Regions from separate parts of the Pseudomonas sp. MF7453 genome, predicted to be linked through region 3. Evidence: predicted binding sites of a transcription regulator. Region 3 holds the regulator's gene; each other region holds the start of a gene.
The links. The regulator FliA, encoded in region 3, starts transcription of late flagellar genes. The targets are predictions, from matches to a motif close to CTAAAGTTTNNNNNNNNNNNGCCGNTAA.
Positions count from the first base shown of each region.

Region 1: the regulator FliA is predicted to act here: its motif matches at 3,524-3,551, upstream of motA (flagellar motor stator protein MotA).
Region 2: the regulator FliA is predicted to act here: its motif matches at 1,874-1,901, upstream of JFT63_RS11040 (methyl-accepting chemotaxis protein).
Region 4: the regulator FliA is predicted to act here: its motif matches at 1,118-1,145, upstream of flgM (flagellar biosynthesis anti-sigma factor FlgM).

Region 1 covers NZ_JAEKCN010000012.1:238,162-243,765, reverse strand. The annotation lists gene orn (oligoribonuclease) at 1-273, opposite strand, end outside; gene rsgA (small ribosomal subunit biogenesis GTPase RsgA) at 382-1,413, shown strand; gene motB (flagellar motor protein MotB) at 1,582-2,601, opposite strand; gene motA (flagellar motor stator protein MotA) at 2,605-3,456, opposite strand; gene JFT63_RS19920 (HDOD domain-containing protein) at 3,623-5,158, shown strand; gene JFT63_RS19915 (rhodanese-like domain-containing protein) at 5,216-5,604, shown strand, end outside.
Region 2 covers NZ_JAEKCN010000006.1:16,385-21,988, reverse strand. The annotation lists gene JFT63_RS11060 (LysR substrate-binding domain-containing protein) at 1-188, shown strand, start outside; gene JFT63_RS11055 (MmcQ/YjbR family DNA-binding protein) at 185-541, shown strand; gene JFT63_RS11050 (DUF1294 domain-containing protein) at 530-913, opposite strand; gene JFT63_RS11045 (undecaprenyl-diphosphate phosphatase) at 910-1,740, opposite strand; gene JFT63_RS11040 (methyl-accepting chemotaxis protein) at 1,968-3,602, shown strand; gene pnuC (nicotinamide riboside transporter PnuC) at 3,846-4,409, shown strand; gene JFT63_RS11030 (AAA family ATPase) at 4,406-4,930, shown strand; gene ggt (gamma-glutamyltransferase) at 5,051-5,604, opposite strand, start outside.
Region 3 covers NZ_JAEKCN010000001.1:63,268-68,871, forward strand. The annotation lists gene flhA (flagellar biosynthesis protein FlhA) at 1-1,352, shown strand, start outside; gene flhF (flagellar biosynthesis protein FlhF) at 1,364-2,680, shown strand; gene fleN (flagellar synthesis regulator FleN) at 2,786-3,619, shown strand; gene fliA (RNA polymerase sigma factor FliA) at 3,616-4,356, shown strand; gene JFT63_RS00325 (chemotaxis response regulator CheY) at 4,524-4,898, shown strand; gene JFT63_RS00330 (protein phosphatase CheZ) at 4,917-5,604, shown strand, end outside.
Region 4 covers NZ_JAEKCN010000010.1:2,431-8,034, forward strand. The annotation lists gene JFT63_RS16490 (flagellar brake protein) at 1-141, opposite strand, end outside; gene JFT63_RS16495 (flagella synthesis protein FlgN) at 238-708, opposite strand; gene flgM (flagellar biosynthesis anti-sigma factor FlgM) at 757-1,080, opposite strand; gene flgA (flagellar basal body P-ring formation chaperone FlgA) at 1,223-1,978, opposite strand; gene JFT63_RS16510 (chemotaxis protein CheV) at 2,053-2,985, shown strand; gene cheR (protein-glutamate O-methyltransferase CheR) at 3,028-3,855, shown strand; gene flgB (flagellar basal body rod protein FlgB) at 4,170-4,577, shown strand; gene flgC (flagellar basal body rod protein FlgC) at 4,581-5,024, shown strand; gene flgD (flagellar hook assembly protein FlgD) at 5,041-5,604, shown strand, end outside.

The DNA of each region.
Region 1 (5,604 bases), on a different contig from region 3:
GAACGCGATGGTTTCGGCTTCGGCTTCGGCCATGCTGATACGGCTGTCGCGCACACGCTGGGTCAGGCCGGAGTTACCGTGGGTGCGGGTGTTCCACTCGTCCATGGTGGCGAGTACCGCGTCGCTGTGGTGGATGGCGATCACCGGACCTTCGGCCAAGGTATTGAGATTGCTGTCGGTGACAATCGTCGCCATCTCGATGATGACGTCGGTGTCGGGGTTCAGACCGGTCATTTCCAGATCGATCCAAATCAGGTTCTGTGGGTTTTGCATGGCTTGATTCTCTTGGCACCTTGGCGTAGCTGCGCAGTTTAGCAGGCGGGGGCGTGCTAGACTCGCGACCGTTTTACCCAACTTTTGCATTATCGACACGGAACACCAATGGCCAAACGCCAGCTCAACCGTCGCCAAAACTGGCGCATCGAAAAGATTCAAGGCGAACGCGCAGCGCGCGCCGCCAAACGTGAATCCTCCGCCGTGGAAGCGCTCGAGGGCGGCGACCTGGGCCCCGAACAAACGGGCCTGGTGATCGCGCACTTTGGTGTGCAAGTCGAAGTCGAGGCGCTGGAAGGCGAACTCGCAGGCTCTGTGTCCCGTTGCCACCTGCGCGCCAACTTGCCTGCGCTGGTGACCGGCGACAAAGTGGTATGGCGCGCGGGCAACCAGGGCATCGGCGTGATCGTCGCCCAGTTACCGCGCAGTACCGAACTGCGTCGCCCCGACAGCCGTGGGCAGCTCAAGCCGGTGGCGGCCAACGTCGACATGATCGTGATCGTGTTCGCACCGTTGCCCGAGCCCCATGCCAACCTGATCGACCGCTACCTGGTCGCGGCAGAACACGCCGGTATCCGCCCGCTGTTGCTGTTGAACAAATTCGACCTGATCGACGAGCAGAACGCCCCGGCGCTCAATGCGTTGCTGGCGGTCTATCGCACCCTGGGCTACCCGGTGCTGGAAGTGTCGGCCCATCACGGCAACGGCATGGAACAACTGCAACAGCAGCTGGACGGGCGCATCAGCGTGTTCGTCGGCCAGTCTGGCGTGGGCAAGTCGTCGCTGGTCAACAGCCTGTTGCCGGAAGTCGATACCCGCGTCGGACCGCTGTCGGAGCTGTCCGGCCAGGGCACCCACACCACCACCACTGCACGGTTGTTCCACTTCCCCGGTGGCGGCGAGTTGATCGACTCCCCGGGTATTCGTGAATTCGGCTTGGGTCACGTCAGCCGCAGCGATGTGGAAGCGGGCTTTATCGAGTTCAACGACCTGATCGGCACCTGCCGCTTCCGCGACTGCAAGCACGACCGCGAGCCGGGCTGTGCTTTGCTCAAGGCGCTGGAGGATGGACGCGTGCAACAACAGCGGATGAACAGCTATCGGTCGATTATTGCAAGTTTGCCTGAGAGCAGTTACTAACCCGCCAGCCTCTGTAGGAGCGAGCTTGCTCGCGAAGGCCTCAAGCGCAACGCGGGCATCCTGGATACACGCGTTATCGTTGATGCTTTTCGCGAGCAAGCTCGCTCCTACAATGACAGCGCAGATACAACAAGGCCGCGATCATCGCGGCCTTGTTGTATCTGGAGCTTAGGACCCCGGTGCAGGCGCCGTAGGATCCTTGACGCCCCCATCATCAAACAGGTTCAGCTTCTGGCGCAGCTCATGGGCTGGCAGCGGTTCCTGCTCCGGCGGCAGCGCGTTGGGGTCGGCCGGCACTTCGCCTGGCGCACCCTCGCCCTGGGTCGGTGCCGGTGGCGATGGTTGATCGCCCTCAATCGCACGCTGGGCTTTTTTGGTCAGCACCACGATGTCGATACGGCGGTTGACCGGGTTGAACGGGTCTTTGGGATCAAACAGTTGCGAGGAGGCAAAACCCACCACGCGCGCCACTTGCGGGTCCGGGTAGCTGCCGGCTACCAGCGCACGCCGGGCGGCGTTGGCGCGGTTGGCCGAGAGTTCCCAGTTGCCGAAATCGCCCTGGCCCGCGTAGGGCTTGGCGTCGGTATGCCCACTGATGCTGATCTTGTTCGGCACCGCCTTGATGGTGTCGGCCATGGCCAGCAGTATGTCTTCAAAGTACGGCTTCAAGCGCGCACTGCCAGAGTCGAACATGGGCCGGTTGGCGGCGTCGGTGATCTGGATGCGCAGCCCCTCGGGTGTGATTTCGAAGGAAATCTGGTCCTTGAACTTCAGCAGCTGCGGGTTTTCTTCAACCTTGTTCTGCAATTCCTGCAGCAACAGCTCCAGGCGCTCCTGTTCGACCTGCTCGGCCATGGACTCGACGGTATCGCGCTCGATCGGGATTTTTTCCTGGGGCGACTCAGTTTGCACTTCCGGGTTGATGGTGCGCTCTGGCGCCAGTTCCGGCGAGCCGCCCAGGTCAATGACAAACGGCGTGCCGCTTTCCGAAAAGCCAATCGGGTCTTTGAAGTAACCGGCGATGGCGATTTTCTGTTCCGGCGTGGCGGTGGACATCAGCCACAGCACCAGAAAGAACGCCATCATCGCCGTGGCAAAGTCGGCAAACGCGATTTTCCAGGCACCACCATGGTGCCCCGCAGCGAAGCGCTTGACGCGCTTGATGATGATCGGCTGGTTGTTTTCCATGACTTAGCGACCGCGAACCGCTTGTTCCAGCTCGGAGAAACTTGGGCGATGCTTGGGGTACAGCACCTTGCGCCCGAACTCCACGGCCAGCGATGGCGGCATTCCCGATGCCGAAGCCACCAGGCACGCCTTGATCGCTTCGTAGAGGTTGACCTCTTCCTTGGCGTCGTGGGCCAGGGAGGTGGCGAGCGGGCCGAAGAAACCATAGGCGGCGAGAATACCGAAGAAGGTACCTACCAGCGCCGCACCCACGTGCATGCCGATGGCCGCCTGATCACCCTCGCCCAGGGACGCCATGGTCACCACGATACCCAGTACCGCCGCGACAATACCGAAACCGGGCATGCCGTCGGCGATACCGGTCACCGCATGGGACGGATGCTCCAGCTCTTCCTTAAGGCTGAACAACTCCATGTCGAACAGGCCCTCCAGCTCGTGGGGAGCCATGTTGCCGGAGGACATGATGCGCAGGTAATCACACACAAAAGCCGTCATGCGCTCATCTTTGAGCACGGCCGGGTACTTGGCGAAAATCGGGCTGGCGGCGGCATCTTCGATGTCGCCCTCGATAGCCATCATGCCTTCACGGCGGCTCTTGTTGAGGATCTCGTAGATCAGCCCCAGCACCTCTAAATAAAAGGTGTGAGAGAAGCGTGAACTGAACATGCCCAGCGATTTTTTGACCACATGCATGGTCATGTAGCCGGGGTTGGCCTGCAAGAATGCGCCAAACGCGGCACCGCCGATGATCAGCACTTCGAAAGGTTGGATCAGTGCGGCAATTTTACCGTGGGAGAGGACGTACCCTCCGAGCACACTTGCGATGACGACAATGATGCCGATAATTTTAGCCATAGGAGATGGGTACTTGCGCCGTCGGGTTCATGGACATATTGGGTGCAGCAGAAAACTCTTGTTCTACTTATCGGCAAAACTGCGCCAGACTATAGCCCGTTAAGGCGAAAAGCCAATTCGGCCCGTTCCGGGCGTGTTGAACGCAAGTGATGATCGCGCCCCAATCATGGCAATCGAAACCACAGTCCCAACGAACCGCCCCACCACCCTCGCCGCCTGGATCAAGCGCCTGGACGACGTGCTGCTGCCCGTTCCCCAGGCCAACCATGAGCGTGTGTGCAAAGCCATCCGCGACAGCCGCAGTTCATTGCGAGATATTGCCGAGCTGATGCAAACCAGTCCGACCCTGGTGCTGAGCGTAATGCGCGAAGCCAACAGCCAAACCCACGGCAGCCTGGCAGAACCGGCGGAAAACCTCGAAGTAGCGCTTAACCGCCTGGGCCTCAAACGAGCCGAGGAACTGCTGGCACGCCTGCCCTCGGTGCCTGTCCGTGATATTCCGGTGGCCTTGCGCCAACTGCTGCTGGTGAGTCAGCACGCGTCCCAGCAAGCCAACGGTTTGTTCGGCAGTCGCCTGGCGCGGCTATGGCAGGACATCCACTGGGGCAGCCTGCTGTTTCTGTCGCCACTGTGGCCGATGGCCGTCGCCTACCCCAAGCTTTTGGAGGAATGGGAGCTGCGGGTGATTCACAAGGGTCAGTCGGCGCGCCAGGTCGAGCAGGAGCTGTTCGGCGTGCGTTTGCTGGACTTGTGTCTGGGCCTGACCGAAGCCTGGCACCTGCCGATCTGGGTTTCCCAGGGCTACAAGCTGCTGCTGGCCGAGCAACGCCTGCTGGTCAAGGCGCTGCACATTGCCCGCGAAGACGACGCCTTGCGCCACCAGCAATTGCTCGACGCCGAACCCAACCTGCGCCGCTGGCTGAACCAGCCGGCCAATACCGTGTTGCTGGCCAACGGCCTGGCCATGTCCGCCCAGGAATCCTGGACCTGCCCGCACACCGAACGCTGGCAATACCTCACCGCGCTGTACCTGCAAGTGCCCTTGAGTGACGTGCAACAACAAGCACACCAGCAGGCCGTGACCAGCGCCCGCACTACCCTGATGCCGGACCTCTGGCACCCGGCGCTGTCGCTGATCTGGCCGTGGCATGTGCAAAAGGTCCATCGCGGCTTGTTGCCGGCACCGCCGCCCACTGCCGAAGCCCTGGCCGTATGGCGTACGCATTGCACCGAGTTGCTGGTGGAGCCGAGCCGCTTTGCCAACGCCATGCACCTGACCACCTGCGCCAAGCAAGCCTTGGTGGCCAGTGGCATGCAGCGGGTGTTGTTGTTCATGGCCGATCGCGCCTTGAGCACCTTGCGCGTGCATCAAGCCGACGGCTTGCCCAAAGACGCCGCGCACCTGAGCCTGGATGTGGTCAACAGCACACTGCTGCAACGCCTGCTGGAAAAGTCCGCCCAGGTGCGTCTCACCCCCGACAACCATGCGCAGTTTTCCGCCCTGCTGCCGCCGATCCTGCGTCGCCTGTTTACGGGCGAACACTTGCTGCTGCGTTCGCTGAGCTGCAACGGCCGCGTGGTGATGCTGGTAGTGGCGGACCAGGGCGGCGGCCCGTTCTCGGAAACCACCGTACAGGCGTTCGGCAAAACCGCCCAATGCATCGAAAAGGCCCTGCACAGCTTTACCAACCGCAGCGCCTGAAGCTTGCGCTACAATCACCGGCCTTTATCACCAACATTTGTGCCCAGGAGACCTCACATGCCTGACTTCTCTGGCTTGCCGCTGGTGATCGAATCCAGTGACCTGCTCGCTCAACTGGATGCCGAGCACCTGATTCTGGTGGACCTCACCAGTGCCGCCCGCTACGCCGAAGGGCATATCCCCGGCGCGCATTTTGTTGATCCCAAGCGCACCCAACTGGGCCAGCCCCCGGCACCCGGCTTGCTGCCGAGCAAGGCCGACCTGGAAAAACTGTTCGGCGAACTGGGCCACACCCCGGACGCGACCTACGTGGTCTATGACGACGAAGGCGGCGGCTGGGCCGGGCGCTTTATCTGGATGCTCGACGTGATCGGTCACCAGAAATATCACTACCTCGACGGCGGCCTGCTGGCGTGGCTGGAGGAAAAGTACCCGCTCTCCACCGA
Region 2 (5,604 bases), on a different contig from region 3:
TGCCGATGATGTACTGCGAAGAAGAACTGGCCAGCGGCCGCCTGGTGCAACTGCTGCCGCAGTGGTCATTGCCAGGTGGCTGGTTGCAGGCCGTATACCCGCATCGGCGCGGCGTGCTGCCGGCCATCCGCGCGTGGATCGACTACCTTGAGGAAGGCTTCAAAGGCTGTGGAGATCGACTGTTATGAGCATGACCGAAGCACAAGTGGCCGCGTTCTGCCTGGCGCTGCCCGGTGCGCGGGAAGACTATAAATGGGGCGGCGTGCGGGTGTTCTCGATTGCCGGCAACAAGATGTTCGCCTTGCAGAACCTGCGCGGCGAGTCGCTGGCGTTCAAGGTCGACAAGGAACTATTCCTGGGCCATGTCGATCGCCCCGGCATCCACCCCGCACCGTATCTGGCGCGGGCACAGTGGATCATCATGAATACGCCCTACCCGCTGGGCGCCGACGAGCTGCGTGGTTTGTTGCAGCGCTCCCACCAACTGGTGGTGAGCAAACTGCCCAAGCGCACGCAGGTCGGTTTGTTGCTAGAGGATTGAAAGCAGCGTACCGCCGAGGAACAGCTGGTCCAGCCAAAACACCTGATGCAACAGCACAATCGTCCAGAACAACACCTGGTAAGACACCTTGCGCGTCTTGTGCCGAAACACCTGCTGGGCAATCAACGCCCCCGGCCAACCGCCTGCCAGCTCGACCGCATGCAGAATGTTTTCCGGGGTGCGCCAGCCTTCGGTCTGCGCCTTGCGCTTGTCGCTCCAGTACAGGAAAAACGCCACCACGCTGACCACGCCGTAGGCCATCAACGGGATCACCGTTTCCCCGCGATACCAAAGCAGCGCCGAGCCCAGCAGTGGCGCGGCACACAGCAGCACAAAGATCAGCGCCTTCAGGCGCGGATGCTGAATGCTCATGGCTTGACCGCGGTCCAGTCGATCCAGCCGAATTGCCAGGTCGCCAGGATGACCAGGCCAAAGGCAATCCGGTACCAGGCAAACACCGCGTAGCTGTGGCTGGCGATGAACTTGAGCAAGCCCTTGACCGCGATCATTGCGAAGATGAACGAAGTGACAAAGCCAATGGCGAACACTGGAAAGTCCGCCGGCTGGAACAAATCGCGGTACTTGTAGCCCGAGTACACCGCCGCCCCGACCATGGTCGGCATGGCCAGGAAGAACGAAAACTCGGTAGCCGTCTTGCGCGACAGGCCGAACAACAGGCCGCCGATGATCGTTGCACCTGAGCGCGAAGTGCCTGGGATCATCGCCAGGCACTGGGCCAGGCCGACCTTGAGGGCGTCTTTCCAGGTGATGTCATCCACCGTTTCAGCACGCACGGCATGTTGACGGCGCTCGGCCCACAACATGATCACACCACCGACCACCAGGGCAGTCGCTACAGTGATCGGGTTGAACAGGTAGTGCTTGATCAGGTCGGCAAAAATCACCCCCAGTACCACCGCCGGCAACACAGCGATGATCAGGTTGACAGTGAAGCGCCGGGCCTTGGGCTGGGTCGGCAGGCCGATGACCACATCGAGGATCTTGCGGCGAAACTCCCAGACCACCGCCAGGATCGCGCCCAGCTGGATAATGATATTGAAGGCTTCGAAACGCTCGCCGCCGAAATTGATCAGGTCGGCGACGATGATCTGGTGGCCGGTGCTGGAGATCGGCAGGAACTCCGTCAGCCCCTCGACGATGCCGAGAATCAATGCCTGTATGGCGGTCCAAAAATCCATGCTCTCTCCAAAGGTCATGCGCGTGGCATGCCTCTTAGTCTTTTTTAAAGTTCACTGACGACGAGCGCACTCAAGCGCCCGCAGTTGATTCTCAACGCCGGTCTGCAAAAATTCCGTGAAAAATCAGGCAGTACTCAGGTTTTTCGATTCCGGGCCGAAAGCCTATCAGACACGCCGGAAATCTCGAAGCAGCACCACAATTATAAAGAGCATGGAGTGACAGGACGATGAACAGTTTGCGCAGCATGTCGATCAGCCGCCGCCTTTGGCTGATCCTGATAGTCGCCGTGTTGATGCTGCTGGCCTTGGGGGTGCTGATGCTGAACCAAATCCACGGCGAACTTTACCAGGCCAAACGCCAGCAGACCCAGCACGTGGTGCAAACCGCCAGCGGCGTGCTCGCGTATTACCAGAACCTGGAGAAAACCGGGGTACTGACCCGCGACGCCGCGCAGCAGCAAGCCCTGAGCGCGGTGCGTGGCCTGCGTTACGATCACGATGACTATTTCTGGATCAACGACCTCACCCCCGTGATGATCATGCACGCGGCCAACCCCAAACTCGATGGCCAGAACCTCTCGGCGATTCGTGACCCGGATGGTTTCGCCGTGTTCAATGAGTTCGTGATCCTGGCCAAGGCCAAGGGCGCCGGCATCGTCAACTATCGCTGGCCGAAACCGGGCGCCGACGCACCGGTGGAAAAAACCTCCTATATCCAACTGTTCGAACCCTGGGGTTGGATTATCGGCTCCGGCGTCTATGTGGATGATGTGCAGGCCGAGTTCAAAGCCCAGGTATGGAAAGCCTCGGCGATCGGCCTGGGCATTGCGCTGATGATGGCCGTGCTGGTGGTGCTGATCGCCCGCAGTATCGTGCAGCCGTTGCAGGCGGCGGTGAATGCCATGGGCAATATTGCCAGCGGTGAAAGCGACTTGACCCGCAGCCTCGACACCCACGGCAGCGATGAGCTCACCCAACTGGCCCGCCACTTCAATGGCTTCACCGCCAAGTTGCGCCAGGTGGTCGGCCAACTGCAGGCGTGCGCGAACGCACTGGGCCAGTCATCCACCGAGTTGGGCCACAACGCCAGCCAGGCCCACGACCGCAGCCAGCAGCAATCGCAGCAGATGGAACTGGTGGCCACCGCCATCAACGAAGTCACCTACGGCGTGCAGGACGTGGCCAAGAACGCCGAGCACGCAGCCAGCGAAATGCGCGATGCCCAGGCCCAGGCGCAACAGGGCCAGGTGAATATCGACGGCAGTTTGCAGCAGATCGATCAGCTCTCCAGCACCATCAACCAGGCCGTGGAGGTGATCCGCACGCTCTCCAGCGAAAGCACGCAAATCGGCGGGGTACTGGAAGTGATCCGCTCCATCGCCGACCAGACCAACTTGCTCGCCCTCAACGCCGCCATCGAAGCCGCCCGTGCGGGTGAGCAAGGCCGTGGGTTTGCGGTGGTCGCCGATGAAGTGCGCCTGCTGGCCCAGCGCACGCAAAAATCCACCGCCGAAATCCAGGTAATGATCGAGCGCCTGCAAGGCCACTCGGAAGCGGCGGTCAAGGTCATCAGCGACAGCCACAGCGCCTCGCAACTGACCATCGAACAGGCCGGCCAGGCCGGTGCCAGCCTCACCGCTATCGGCCAGGCCCTGCACAACCTCAACGGTTTGAATGCGTCGATTGCCAGCGCCACCCTGCAACAGGCCCATGTAGTAGAAGACATCAACCAGAACGTCACCCAGGCGGCCGGGTTGTCCCACAGCACAGCGCTGGCGGCGGAGCAATCCAGCGTAGCGAGTGCGCAGTTGCGGGGCTTGAGTGAACAGCTTGACGGGCTGTTGCGTCAGTTCAGAATCTAGCACTGGGCAAATTGTAGGAGGGGGCTTGCTTAGCCTCATGTAGGAGCGAGCTTGCTCGCGAAAAACGTCAACGGTAACGCGTGCTTCCTGAGTAAGCGCGGCGCCTCTGGTTTTTTCGCGAGCAAGCTCGCTCCTACACAGGGCATGGCGCAAGCCCCCTCCCACATTTGTATTGCTGTGTTTTGAGGATCGGTGAGCTCTGGGTACAATCACCGCCCTCTCCCACTCTCCCAAGGATCCACCATGTCCGGGCTTGAACTGTTCGCCGCCGCCCTGGGGGTGATCGCTGTGTGGCTGACGGTCAAACAAAACCCTTGGTGCTGGCCCATCGGCCTGGTGATGGTGCTGCTCTATACCTGGGTGTTTTTCGACGTCAAGCTCTACTCCGACATGCTGTTACAAGTGGTCTACGCCGCCTTGCAAGTGTATGGCTGGTGGCAATGGACCCGTGCCGGCGAGGTCAAACAGGGCCGTCAGGTCACCAGCTTGCGGGCGCCTGCGATCATGGCCAGCCTGGCGGTGGGCGCGGTCGGCAGCCTGTTGCTTGGCGCCGCCATGGCCCACTGGACCGACGCCGCCCAGCCCTGGCTCGACGCGGCCCTCACCGGTTTCAGCCTAGTGGCGCAGATGTGGATGGCGCAAAAACGCGTGCAGTGCTGGGCGCTCTGGATTGTCGTTGACGTGATTTTTGTCGGCCTTTTCCTCTACAAAGGCCTCTACCTCACCGCCGCGCTCTATGCATTGTTTACCGTGATTGCCGTACAAGGCTGGCGCGAATGGCGCGCCGACCCGGCGTTGCACGCATGAAGGTGGTGGTACTGGCAGGCCCCGAATCCAGCGGCAAAAGCTGGCTGGCTGCGCAGCTGCACGCGCACTTCGGCGGGTTGATGGTGGGTGAATACGTGCGGCATTTCATCGATCACCATCAGCGTGACACGAGCCTGGCGGATATCCCCGCCATCGCCCAAGGCCAGTTAGCCTGGGAGGATGCCGCCCGCGCTCGCCACCCTGCGCTGTTGATCCTCGACACCCACCTGCTGACTAACAAACTCTGGAGCCAGACGCTGTTTGGCGACTATCCCGGCTGGCTCGATGACGAGCTGCTCGCCCGGCATTACGACCTGCACCTGCTGCTGTCCCCCGAGGACGTGGAATGGAGCGCCGACGGCCAGCGCTGCCAGCCTGAACTGGCCGATCGCCGGGCGTTTTTCCAGGCAAGCCTGGAGTGGATGCAGGAGCATCAACAGCCGGTGGTGGTGATTCGCGGGGATTGGGAGCAGCGTCGCCAGGCGGCATTTTCCGCAGTAGAGCAGTTGCTCAAGCGCTGACACACTTCCCCTGTGGGAGCGGGCTTGCCCGCGAATGCTCTGTATCAGCTAGCACATGCATAGACTGACCCACCGCTTTCGCGGGCAAGCCCGCTCCCACATTTTTTACCGTACCAGGCTTTAGTAACCCAACGACAACCCCGTATTGCGCCGTGGGTCATTGGCCCCATAGAAGCGGTTGTTACCCACTGGCTTGCCACCCAGGGAAGGCGCGCCTACCAGGATCGCCGCCAAGTGATTGGCATCTTGCGGACCTGCAAACTTATGGCCCCAGCTTTCCAGGATCTTCTTGGTGTCCGGGCTGACCGCGAACGTCTCAAGGTTGGTGGTCTCGGGCATCCATTGCTGATGGAAGCGTGGCGCGTCCACCGCTTCCTGGATATTCATCTTGTAGTCGATCACATTCAGGATGGTCAGCAAGGTCGCCGTGATGATGCGACTGCCGCCCGGCGTGCCGACCACCATCACCGCCTTGCCGTCCTTGGTGACGATGGTCGGGCTCATCGACGACAGCGGCGCCTTGCCCGGTGCGATGGCGTTGGCTTCACCCTGGACCAGGCCGTACATGTTCGGCACGCCAACCTTGACGGTGAAGTCGTCCATTTCATCGTTCAAAATCACACCGGTCTTGCTCGCCATCACCCCAGCACCGAACCAGTCATTGAGGGTGTAGG
Region 3 (5,604 bases):
TATCCACAGCGGCGGCCATCATGGTTACCCGTGCTTCGGGCTCCGAAGACATGGGCAAGCAGATCAGCCGCCAGATGTTCGCTTCGCCCAAGGCCCTGGCCGTGGCGGCGGGTATCATGGCGATCATGGGCATTGTGCCGGGTATGCCCCACTTCTCGTTCCTGAGCATGGCGGCCCTGGCCGGCGGCGCGGCTTACCTGTTCTGGAAAAAGCAGAACGCGGTCAAGGTCCAGGCCCAGCAAGAGATTGCCCGCCAGCAGGATCTGCTGCCATCCCCGGCCCGCGCCCAGGAAACCAAAGAACTGGGTTGGGACGACGTCACGCCCATCGACATGATCGGTCTGGAAGTCGGCTACCGCCTGATCCCACTCGTAGATCGCAACCAGGGTGGGCAACTGCTGGCGCGGATCAAGGGCGTGCGCAAGAAGCTGTCCCAGGACCTGGGCTTTTTGATGCCCACCGTGCATATCCGCGACAACCTCGACCTGGCCCCCAGCGCCTATCGCCTGACCCTGATGGGCGTGATCCTCGCCGAAGCCGAGATCTACCCGGACCGCGAACTGGCGATCAACCCCGGGCAGGTATTCGGCACGCTCAACGGCATTACCGCCAAAGATCCGGCTTTTGGCCTGGAAGCAGTGTGGATCGAAGTCAGCCAGCGCAGTCAGGCGCAATCGCTGGGTTACACCGTGGTGGATGCCAGCACTGTGGTCGCCACGCACCTCAACCAGATTCTTTATAAACACTCCCACGAGCTGATCGGCCACGAGGAAGTCCAGCAATTGATGGGCTTGCTGGCCAAGTCTTCGCCAAAACTGGCTGAAGAACTGGTGCCGGGCGTGTTGTCACTGTCGCAATTGCTCAAGGTGCTGCAAGCGCTGTTGGCCGAACAGGTGCCGGTGCGTGACATTCGCAGCATTGCCGAGGCCATCGCCAACAATGCCGCCAAGAGTCAAGATACTGCCGCTCTGGTGGCGGCGGTGCGCGTCGGATTGTCGCGCGCCATCGTGCAAAGCATTGTAGGCATTGAGTCCGAGCTGCCTGTGATCACCCTGGAACCCAGGTTGGAACAAATATTGCTCAATAGTATTCAGAAGGCAGGGCAAGGCCAGGAAGAGGGTGTTTTGCTGGAGCCGAGCATGGCTGAAAAACTGCAGCGTTCGTTGATCGACGCCGCACAGCGCCAGGAAATGCAGGGCAACCCGGTGATTCTGCTGGTGGCTGGCCCGGTTCGGGCGATGTTGTCGCGGTTTGGACGCCTGGCTGTACCGAATTTGCACGTGTTGGCTTACCAGGAAATTCCTGACAATAAGCAAGTGACTATCGTCGCGACAGTTGGGCCCAATGGCTGAGGTAGTGGGTTATGCAAGTTAAGCGTTTTTTCGCCGCCGATATGCGTCAGGCCATGAAACTGGTCCGTGATGAGCTGGGCGCCGATGCCGCGATTATCGGTAATCGTCGGATTGCCGGCGGCGTCGAGCTGACGGCTGCCCTGGATTACACCCCCCAGGCGCTGGCCCCGCGCGTGCCGAACATGGAACTCGAAGACGAGTTGCGCAAGACCGCCTCGCGCATTGTGTCGGCCCAGGCTGAACTGAGTATGCGTGGCGACAGCGATGCCAGCACCAATCGCCAATTGTTCGCCGGCCTGCCGTTGACCGCCGCCGAGCCGCTGGTAGAGCCAACGTTTGTCGAACCACCGCGTCCAGCTGCGCCAGCCCCGGCCGCTGCTGTGGACCAGCGTGTGTTCGATTCGATGCGCTTTGAACTCAATGGCCTGCGTGAACTGTTGGAAGTGCAGTTGGGTTCGTTGGCCTGGACGCAGTTGCAAGGCAGCAAGCCCCAGCAAGCCAACCTGTGGCGCCGCCTGCAACGCATCGGTTTGTCCGGCCCGTTGTCCCGCGATTTGCTGGCCTTGACCGCCGAAGTCGAAGAGCCACGCCAGGCCTGGCGCATGTTGCTGGCGCACTTGGCGCGCATGATCGCCACCCCGCAAATCGAACCCCTGGAAGAGGGCGGTGTGATCGCCATGGTCGGCCCTGCCGGCATGGGCAAGACCACCACCCTGGCCAAACTGGCCGCACGCTATGTACTCAAGTACGGTGCTCAGAACATCGCGCTGGTGAGCATGGACAGCTACCGCATCGGCGCCCAGGAGCAGCTCAAGACCCTGGGCCGCATCCTCAATGTGCCGGTGACCCACGTCGACCCGGGCCAGTCCCTGGCCAATGCCCTCGACCCGCTGTTGCGCAAGCGCGTGGTGCTGATCGACACCGCCGGCCTGCAAGCCAGCGACCCGGCGCTGCGTATGCAGCTCGAAAGCCTGGCCGGGCGTGGGATCAAGTCGAAAAATTACCTGGTGCTTGCAACCACCAGCCAGAAACAGGTTCTTACCGCCGCGTACCATAGTTACAAACGCTGCGGTCTGGCCGGCTGTATTCTCACCAAGCTCGACGAAACCGCGAGCCTGGGCGAAGTGTTGAGCCTGGCCATCAGTCATGAATTACCGGTTGCCTACCTGACCGACGGGCCGCGGATCCCGGATGATCTGCATCTGCCGCGCCGTCATCAGTTGGTCAGCCGTGCCGTCAGTGTGCAAATGCAAGAAGAGCCTAGCGAGGAAGCGATGGCCGATATGTTCGCCGACCTTTACCACCACCCGGCAAAACGGGTCGGTTGAGGCAGGATGAACACCGTGAAATGTACCTACATCGATGGTCTGCAAGCGCTTCAAGCGGCCAAGCCATGTAGCCTGCGTCTAAGCAAGACAAGGTAAAGAAATAAAATGGGCAGCATGCATCCCGTACAGGTGATCGCGGTGACCGGCGGCAAAGGTGGCGTCGGCAAAACTAACGTGTCAGTGAATTTGTCCCTGGCCCTGGCAGAGCTTGGCCGTCGCGTCATGCTGCTGGATGCTGACCTGGGCTTGGCGAACGTGGACGTTCTGCTGGGGCTGACACCCAAACATACCCTTGCCGATGTGATCGAGGGCCGCTGCGAGCTGCGCGATGTGCTGCTCCAGGGCCCCGGTGGCATTCGTATCGTGCCGGCGGCCTCGGGCACCCAGAGCATGGTGCATCTGAGCCCTGCGCAACATGCCGGGCTGATCCAGGCCTTCAGTGACATCGGCGACAACCTCGACGTGCTGGTGATCGACACCGCCGCCGGGATCGGCGAGTCAGTGGTCAGCTTTGTGCGCGCAGCGCAGGAAGTGCTGCTGGTGGTGTGCGACGAACCCACCTCCATCACCGACGCCTACGCACTGATCAAACTGCTTAACCGCGACTACGGCATGAACCGCTTTCGCGTGTTGGCCAACATGGCCCAGAGCCCGCAGGAAGGGCGCAACCTGTTTGCCAAGTTGACCAAGGTCACGGATCGCTTCCTCGATGTGGCTTTACAATACGTCGGCGCAGTTCCCTATGACGAGTGTGTGCGCAAGGCCGTGCAAAAGCAGCGTGCGGTCTACGAAGCGTTCCCTCGTTCGAAATGCGCACTGGCGTTCAAGGCCATTGCCCAGAAGGTCGATACCTGGCCGTTGCCCGCCAATCCGCGGGGGCATCTGGAGTTTTTCGTCGAGCGTTTGGTGCATCAGACGAGTGCGGGACCGGTGCTATGACATCCAGCGGCTACAACCTTTACAAAAAGTCGGCACGTGACAGCCAGGGCGAATTGATCGAGCGCTATGCGCCTCTGGTCAAGCGCATTGCCTATCACCTGTTGGCGCGCCTGCCGGCGAGTGTGCAGGTCGAAGACTTGATCCAGGCCGGCATGATCGGCCTGCTTGAAGTGTCGACCAAATACGACGCGAGCAAGGGTGCCAGTTTCGAGACGTACGCGGGTATTCGTATCCGCGGGGCAATGCTCGACGAGGTGCGTAAAGGCGATTGGGCGCCGCGTTCGGTACACCGCAATACCCGCATGGTCAGTGATGCCATTCGTGCAATTGAAGCAAAAACCGGTCGTGACGCTAAAGATCATGAAGTTGCGGCCGAACTCCAATTGAGTCTCGACGATTATTACGGGATTTTGAACGATACCTTGGGCAGCCGCCTGTTCAGTTTCGACGACCTTTTACAGGACGGCGAACACGAAGGGCTGCACGAGGACGGCGCGAGTGCACATCTTGAGCCGTCGCGCGATCTGGAAGATGAACGTTTCCAGAAAGCGCTGGCGGACGCGATTGCCAACTTGCCCGAGCGTGAGCGCCTGGTGCTGGCGCTGTACTACGACGAAGAGCTGAACCTCAAGGAAATCGGTGAGGTCCTGGGGGTCAGCGAGTCGCGTGTCAGCCAGTTGCATAGCCAGTGCGCTGCCCGCTTGCGTGGGCGATTGGGAGAGTGGCGCGCGCGCTGACAGGCAGTGTGGGGACACTGCAGACACTACCGCCAAACCGCAGGGTTTTGCGGGTGAGTACCGTGGTGCCCTGGGCAGTCCTTTTTGTGTAACGCCTGTTGATTGAAATGGCGCGTCCAGGTGCTGGGCGCGTTTAAGACTGCTTGGAGGTCGAATTGGACAAGAACATGAAAATCCTCATCGTTGATGACTTCTCAACGATGCGGCGGATCATTAAAAACCTGTTGCGTGACCTTGGGTTCACCAACACGGTCGAGGCGGATGACGGCCTGACGGCGATTCCGATCCTCAACAGCGGGAGCATCGACTTTCTGGTAACCGACTGGAACATGCCGGGTATGACCGGTATCGACCTGCTGCGCCATGTGCGCGCCGATGAAAAACTGCGCAGCCTGCCTGTGCTGATGGTGACCGCCGAAGCCAAGCGTGAACAGATCATCGAAGCCGCCCAGGCCGGGGTCAACGGTTACGTGGTCAAGCCATTCACGGCACTGGCCTTGAAAGAGAAGATCGAGAAAATCTTCGAACGCATCCACGGCTAATGCCATCGCGGGGGAGCTATGGAGCATAACGAAACGTCACAGGGCGACTTTGAGTCGACCCTGAAAAAACATGCTCACCAGTTGGTCGACAGCCTGGAAAAAGGCCAGTTCGCCGATGCGGTGCAGTTGATCCATGAGCTTAACCAGACCCGTGACCGCGGCCTGTACCAGGAAGTGGGCAAGCTCACACGCGAGCTGCACAGTGCGATCGTCAATTTCCAGATTGACCCGCGCATGCCCCAGGCCGAAGAAATTTCCCAGATTACCGACGCCACCGAGCGCCTGTCCTATGTGGTCAGGCTGACCGAGGCTGCGGCCAACCGCACCATGGACCTGGTGGAAAACGCCACGCCTCTGGTCAACGGCATGGCCAGCGAAGCCCAGGCCCTGAGCGTTGACTGGGGCCGCTTTATGCGCCGTGAAGTGGGGGCTGAAGAGTTTCGTGAGTTGGCCCGTCGGGTCGACGGTTTCCTGTCGCGCAGCGAGCAAGAGAACCGCACGGTGGCCAGCAACCTCAACGACATTCTGTTGGCCCAGGATTACCAGGACCTCACCGGTCAGGTGATCAAGCGCGTGACCCAGTTGGTCACCGAAGTGGAAAGCAACTTGCTCAAATTGGTGCTGATGGCCGGCCAGGTCGACCGTTTTGCCGGCATCGAACACGACCGCGAAGCGATCCTCTCGGAAAAAGATCCACAAAAACATC
Region 4 (5,604 bases), on a different contig from region 3:
GCGCTGGCTGCGTTCGTGGAAAGTGATGATCAGCGGATCATGGCTTTCTTGCAGCATCCGTAATGTGCTGGCGACTTCCAGAGGCGTGGTGAGCACCTTCGGTGGCTGCGGTGCATCTTCCGCATTAAGGGCGTTAAACACGGTTCTTCCATCTCCAGACAAAGTACGACTACACGCAAGAACCGGCATTTTGCCAGTATGTAGCGCTCCTTGGATAGGTCGCGCTGTAAACCGTTGTCAGGCTTGGCTGCGGGTGCCTGGCTTGACCAGGCGAGAGGTAGAGCCTTGGGCGTTGTACAGGGCCGGAGGCTCGCCGCCATGCAGTATGCGCAACTGGTTGGCGGTCGTGGCTTGCTGAAGCTGGATAGATTGACCGTTGAGCAGGTTGGCTTCCTGGCACTGGGTAAGCAACTGATTGAGTTCCTTGCTTTGGGCCAGTAATCGATCGCCGACTGAGGAGTGGCTGGCCAGTTGTGCCAGGCCGTCGTGGTCGGCAGGCAGGCCCAGGCTGATGAGTATCTGGCTGCGCGTCTTGCCGTGTTGTTCGAGCAACACAATCAGCGACTGCTTGCGTGCCAGTATTTCTTCGAGCAAAGGCATGTCCCGGCCGTACAGGGCCAGGGATTCTTCCTTGAGCAGCTCAAGCAACTGGTGCGTCGGCGCCAGATCATCAATGATCAGTTGAAGCAGATGTTCGTCGTGGTGCATGGCTGGCCTTGGGTTTTAAGCGTCCAAAAGCCCAGCGCAGGCTTTTGCCTAGCGCTCGGCTTCGAAGTTAAGCAGCTTGCTGGCTACACGGTTGCTGTCGACTTTGTAGCTACCGTCGGCGATGGCCTGTTTCAACTCGGCCACGCGGGCTTTATTGACAACGGGCTGGTCGCGCAGCGAGTCAGTGACCTTCTGCAATTGTTGAGCCTCATTGCTCAGGTGTACCGATTCCCCGCTTTGGCTGGCGCTGGGCTGCTCTGCCTTGGCGGGCAGCGGCTGGGGCTTGGCTTCTACGCTGTCCTTGGCACCGTTGGTGCGCGTATTGCCCGGCAAGGCCTGGGTGTTATTTAAACGACTGAAATCAATGACCATGGTGAAAAAACCTCTGGGTATTTGGACGCTTGCCATGTTTTCGGCCATACCCGGGCAAACTTTAGGCTCGATTGACAATAAACCTGTACCGCACGACATCCAACGCACAGTGTAGGAAAAGCCGGCCTGTGATTCCAGTAATCTATAAAGCCACTTCGACCTGACCCGGCGCCGTAACTCGCGCCTTGATCACACGATTGGAGTTGAGGTTCTTCACGCGAATCTGTTCGCTCATACCGCCGTTGGACAGTGCCTCGCCTGGCATCCTCACATTCAGCCCGCCACTGCTGGCCGAAATCACCACCTGATCACCCTTGCGAATCACTTCGGCCTGTTCCAGGTGAACCAGGGTAATAACTTGGTCGGTAACCATTGGTCGGGTGAGCCTCTGCCCGATAGCCTGATCCACCGAAGTCAGGTAGCCCTGGTTGATCAGGCTGATGTCGCGCTCGCGCAGGGCCACGTCCTCGTAGCCGATGATGCCGGTGCGTTTCAATGGCCGCGCGACCACTACCACATCGCGGAACAATTTCACCTGAGCCGGCACGAATACCGTCCACGGTGAGGCGCCTTCACAGCGAACTTTTACCGTTACGCGCCCGATGGGCTGGGCCGGGCTTTCCAGGGTGGCTGTCAATTCCTTGTCGCACATCGGCATGCGCAAGCGCGGGTCCAACTGGCTGACCTGGATTTCATAACGTCCCGGGGTCTGCGTGGTCGCCAGATAATCTTCTACAGTGAATTCAAGAAAGCCCTGGGTGACGCCGATAAGGAGATCAGGCAGCGTGACATTATCGGCGCGCGCGGTAGCGCCAAGGCTCAAAGCAAGCAGCGCCATCACGGCGCAGAGCAGCCTGCGGTGGCTAGGGCGTCGGGAAACTGTCGTTTTAATATCCATGTTTAATAAATAGCAAAGCTCGTGCCGTTTAGTGTTGGGTACGCGTCGTACCCCCAGGATTTAGGAGTCAGGGCATGGCAGGTGTAATGGATTCAGTAAACCAGCGCACACAGCTGGTAGGGCAGAATCGCCTGGAGTTGTTGCTTTTCCGCCTGGATGGCAAGCAGTTGTACGGCATCAACGTATTTAAAGTGCGGGAAGTGCTGCAATGCCCCAAGCTGACGATCATGCCCAAGTCCAGCCCGGTGGTGTGCGGCGTAGCCAACATCCGAGGCGCGACTATCCCCATTCTTGACCTGGCGATGGCCACGGGCTCGGCGGGTTTGCAAGACCGCGAGAACCCCTTTGTGATCATCACCGAGTACAACACCAAGACCCAGGGTTTCCTGGTGCGCTCGGTGGAGCGGATCGTCAATATGAACTGGGAAGAGATCCATCCGCCTCCCAAGGGCACGGGGCGCGATCACTACCTGACGGCGGTGACACGGGTCGATAACCAGTTGGTTGAAATCATCGACGTGGAGAAAATCCTCGCCGAAGTGGCACCGACGTCCGAAACCATCTCTGTGGGTGTGGTGGATGCCGAGACTGCGCACAAGGCGGTGTCCCTGCGCGTATTGACCGTGGATGACTCCTCGGTGGCGCGCAAGCAGGTCACACGCTGCCTGCAGACCGTCGGTGTAGACGTGGTGGCCCTCAATGATGGTCGCCAGGCCCTGGATTACCTGCGCAAGCTGGTGGACGAAGGCAAGAAGCCCGAAGAAGAATTCTTGATGATGATCTCTGACATCGAGATGCCGGAAATGGACGGCTACACGCTCACGGCCGAGATACGTAACGATCCACGCATGCAAAAACTGCATATCATCCTGCATACTTCGTTGTCGGGGGTATTCAATCAGGCAATGGTCAAGAAGGTCGGTGCTGATGACTTCCTGGCCAAATTCCGTCCTGATGACCTCGCATCCCGGGTAGTCGACCGGATCAAGGCAGCAGATCACGGCTAGGGGATTTCCCCCGGCGATCACACGATTTAAGAGGCGGCATCATTGTCTACGGGTAATTTGGATTTCGAACAGTTCCGGGTCTTCCTGGAAAAAGCCTGTGGCATATTGCTCGGTGAAAACAAGCAGTACCTGGTATCCAGCCGTCTCAACAAACTGATGGAACAGCAGGGCATCAAGTCCCTGGGTGAGTTGGTCCAGCGGATCCAGGGGCAGCCGCGCAGCGGGCTCAAGGAAATGGTGGTCGATGCAATGACCACCAACGAAACCCTGTGGTTTCGCGATACCTACCCCTTTGAAGTGCTCAAGAACAAAGTGCTGCCGGAAGCCATCAAGGCCAGCCCGGGCCAGCGCCTGCGCATCTGGTCGGCTGCCTGTTCCTCGGGCCAGGAACCCTACTCGATCTCGATGTCCATCGACGAGTTCGAGCGAACCAACATGGGCCAGTTGAAAGCCGGCGCGCAAATTGTCGCGACCGACTTGTCCGGCACCATGCTCACCAACTGCAAGACCGGTGAGTACGACAGCCTGGCCCTGGGCCGCGGTTTGTCCCAGGAGCGCCTGCAGCGTTATTTCGACCCCAAAGGCGCAGGGCGTTGGGCGATCAAGGCACCGATCAAGAATCGCGTCGAGTTTCGCTCGTTCAACCTGCTCGACAGCTACGCCAGCCTGGGCAAGTTCGACATGGTGTTCTGCCGCAACGTGCTGATCTATTTCTCGGCCGAAGTGAAGAAAGACATCCTGTTGCGCATCCACGGCACTCTCAAGCGCGGGGGTTACCTGTTCCTCGGTGCTTCCGAAGCCTTGAACGGTCTGCCGGATCACTACCAGATGGTGCAATGCAGCCCAGGAATCATCTACCAGGCCAAGTAGCTTGGGGTGTATGCAGTAAAACTGTGGGAGCCGGGCTTGCCCGCGATAGCGTTTTGTCAGTCGACGAATAGGTCGGCAGGCACTCCGCCATCGCAGGCAAGCCAGCTCCCACATTTGTTTTCTCGGCAAGCTGGCGTAAAGCGGCAAGTCCCATTGCCGCTTTAATGGCGCTACGCGGAAATCGCTTGCCGCTTTTCTGGCATAGTCACCGGCAACTCCCCTCGAAACCCTTGATATACGGGCTCCCGCAAGACTGGCACGCACCTTGCTATAACCCTGCTAACGAACAGCAGGTCAGCCTAAAGGTTTCCGCCATGAGCATCAGCTTCGATAAAGCGCTCGGTATCCATGAACAAGCCCTGGGCTTTCGCGCCCAGCGTGCCGAAGTCCTGGCCAATAACATTGCCAACGCCGATACCCCGAACTACAAGGCTCGGGACCTGGACTTCTCTGCCGTGCTCGCCGCACAGCAGGACAAGACCAAGAACGGCACCTTCGCCTTGAACATGACCAACAGCCGTCATATCGAAGCGCAAGGTTTGAGCAAGGGTGACGAGTCGTTGCTGTATCGCACGCCGATGCAGCCGTCGATCGACCAGAACACCGTCGATGCGCAGTTGGAGCAATCGAACTACGCCGAGAACTCGGTGAACTTCCAGGCCAGCTTTACCCTGCTCAACAGCAAATTCAAAGGGCTGATGTCAGCCCTGCGTGGAGAATAAGCCATGTCCCTGTCCAGTGTTTTCAATATTGCCGGCAGTGGCATGAGCGCGCAGACCACGCGTTTGAACACCGTCGCCAGTAACATCGCCAACGCCGAGACCGTCTCTTCGAGCATTGACCAGACTTACCGTGCCCGTCACCCGGTGTTCGCCACCATGTTTCAGGGTGGCCAGGCCGGCGGCGGCGATTCGTTGTTCCAGAACCAGGACGCAGCCGGCTCCGGCGTGCAGGTACTGGGTGTGGTCGAAGACCAGAGCAACCTGGAGGCCCGTTACGAGCCCAACCATCCAGCCGCGAACGAAAAGGGTTATGTCTACTACCCCAACGTCAACGTGGTTGAAGAGATGGCAGACATGATCTCTGCCAGTCGCTCGTTCCAGACCAATGCGGAAATGATGAACACCGCCAAGACCATGATGCAGAAGGTCCTGACCCTGGGTCAGTGATAAGGGGCGCCAAATAATGGCCATCGTTGATACGTCAAACAACACGGCAGTCCAGGACCTGTTCAATTCCAAGGTCAAGGACGCTTCGAACAATGTAGCGAATGTTTCCAAAGCGGCCACTGGCAACCAGGCGCTGGGCAAGGACGCATTCCTGCAGTTGCTGGTGACCCAGCTGAAAAACCAGAACCCGCTGTCGCCTCAGGACAACGGCGCGTTCGTGGCCCAACTTGCGCAGTTCAGCAGTCTGGAAGGCATCAACACCCTGAACGACTCGGTGAATAACATCTCCAGCAACTTCAGCTCTTCGCAGGCGTTGCAGGCTTCGTCGCTGGTGGGGCGGTCGATCATTATCCAGACCGACAAAGCCATGGTTGATACCAGCAAGAGCATGAACGGTTCGGTGGAGGTGCCATCGGCGGTGGGTAACGTTTCCATCAAGATCACCGACAAGGACGGCAACGTCGTGCGCACCGTGGATATGGGCGCACAAAGTGCCGGCAGCCAGAGCTTTATCTGGGATGGCAAGAACGACAAGGGTGAGGTCGCTCCAGCCGGCACCTACACCTTCAATGCCTCTACC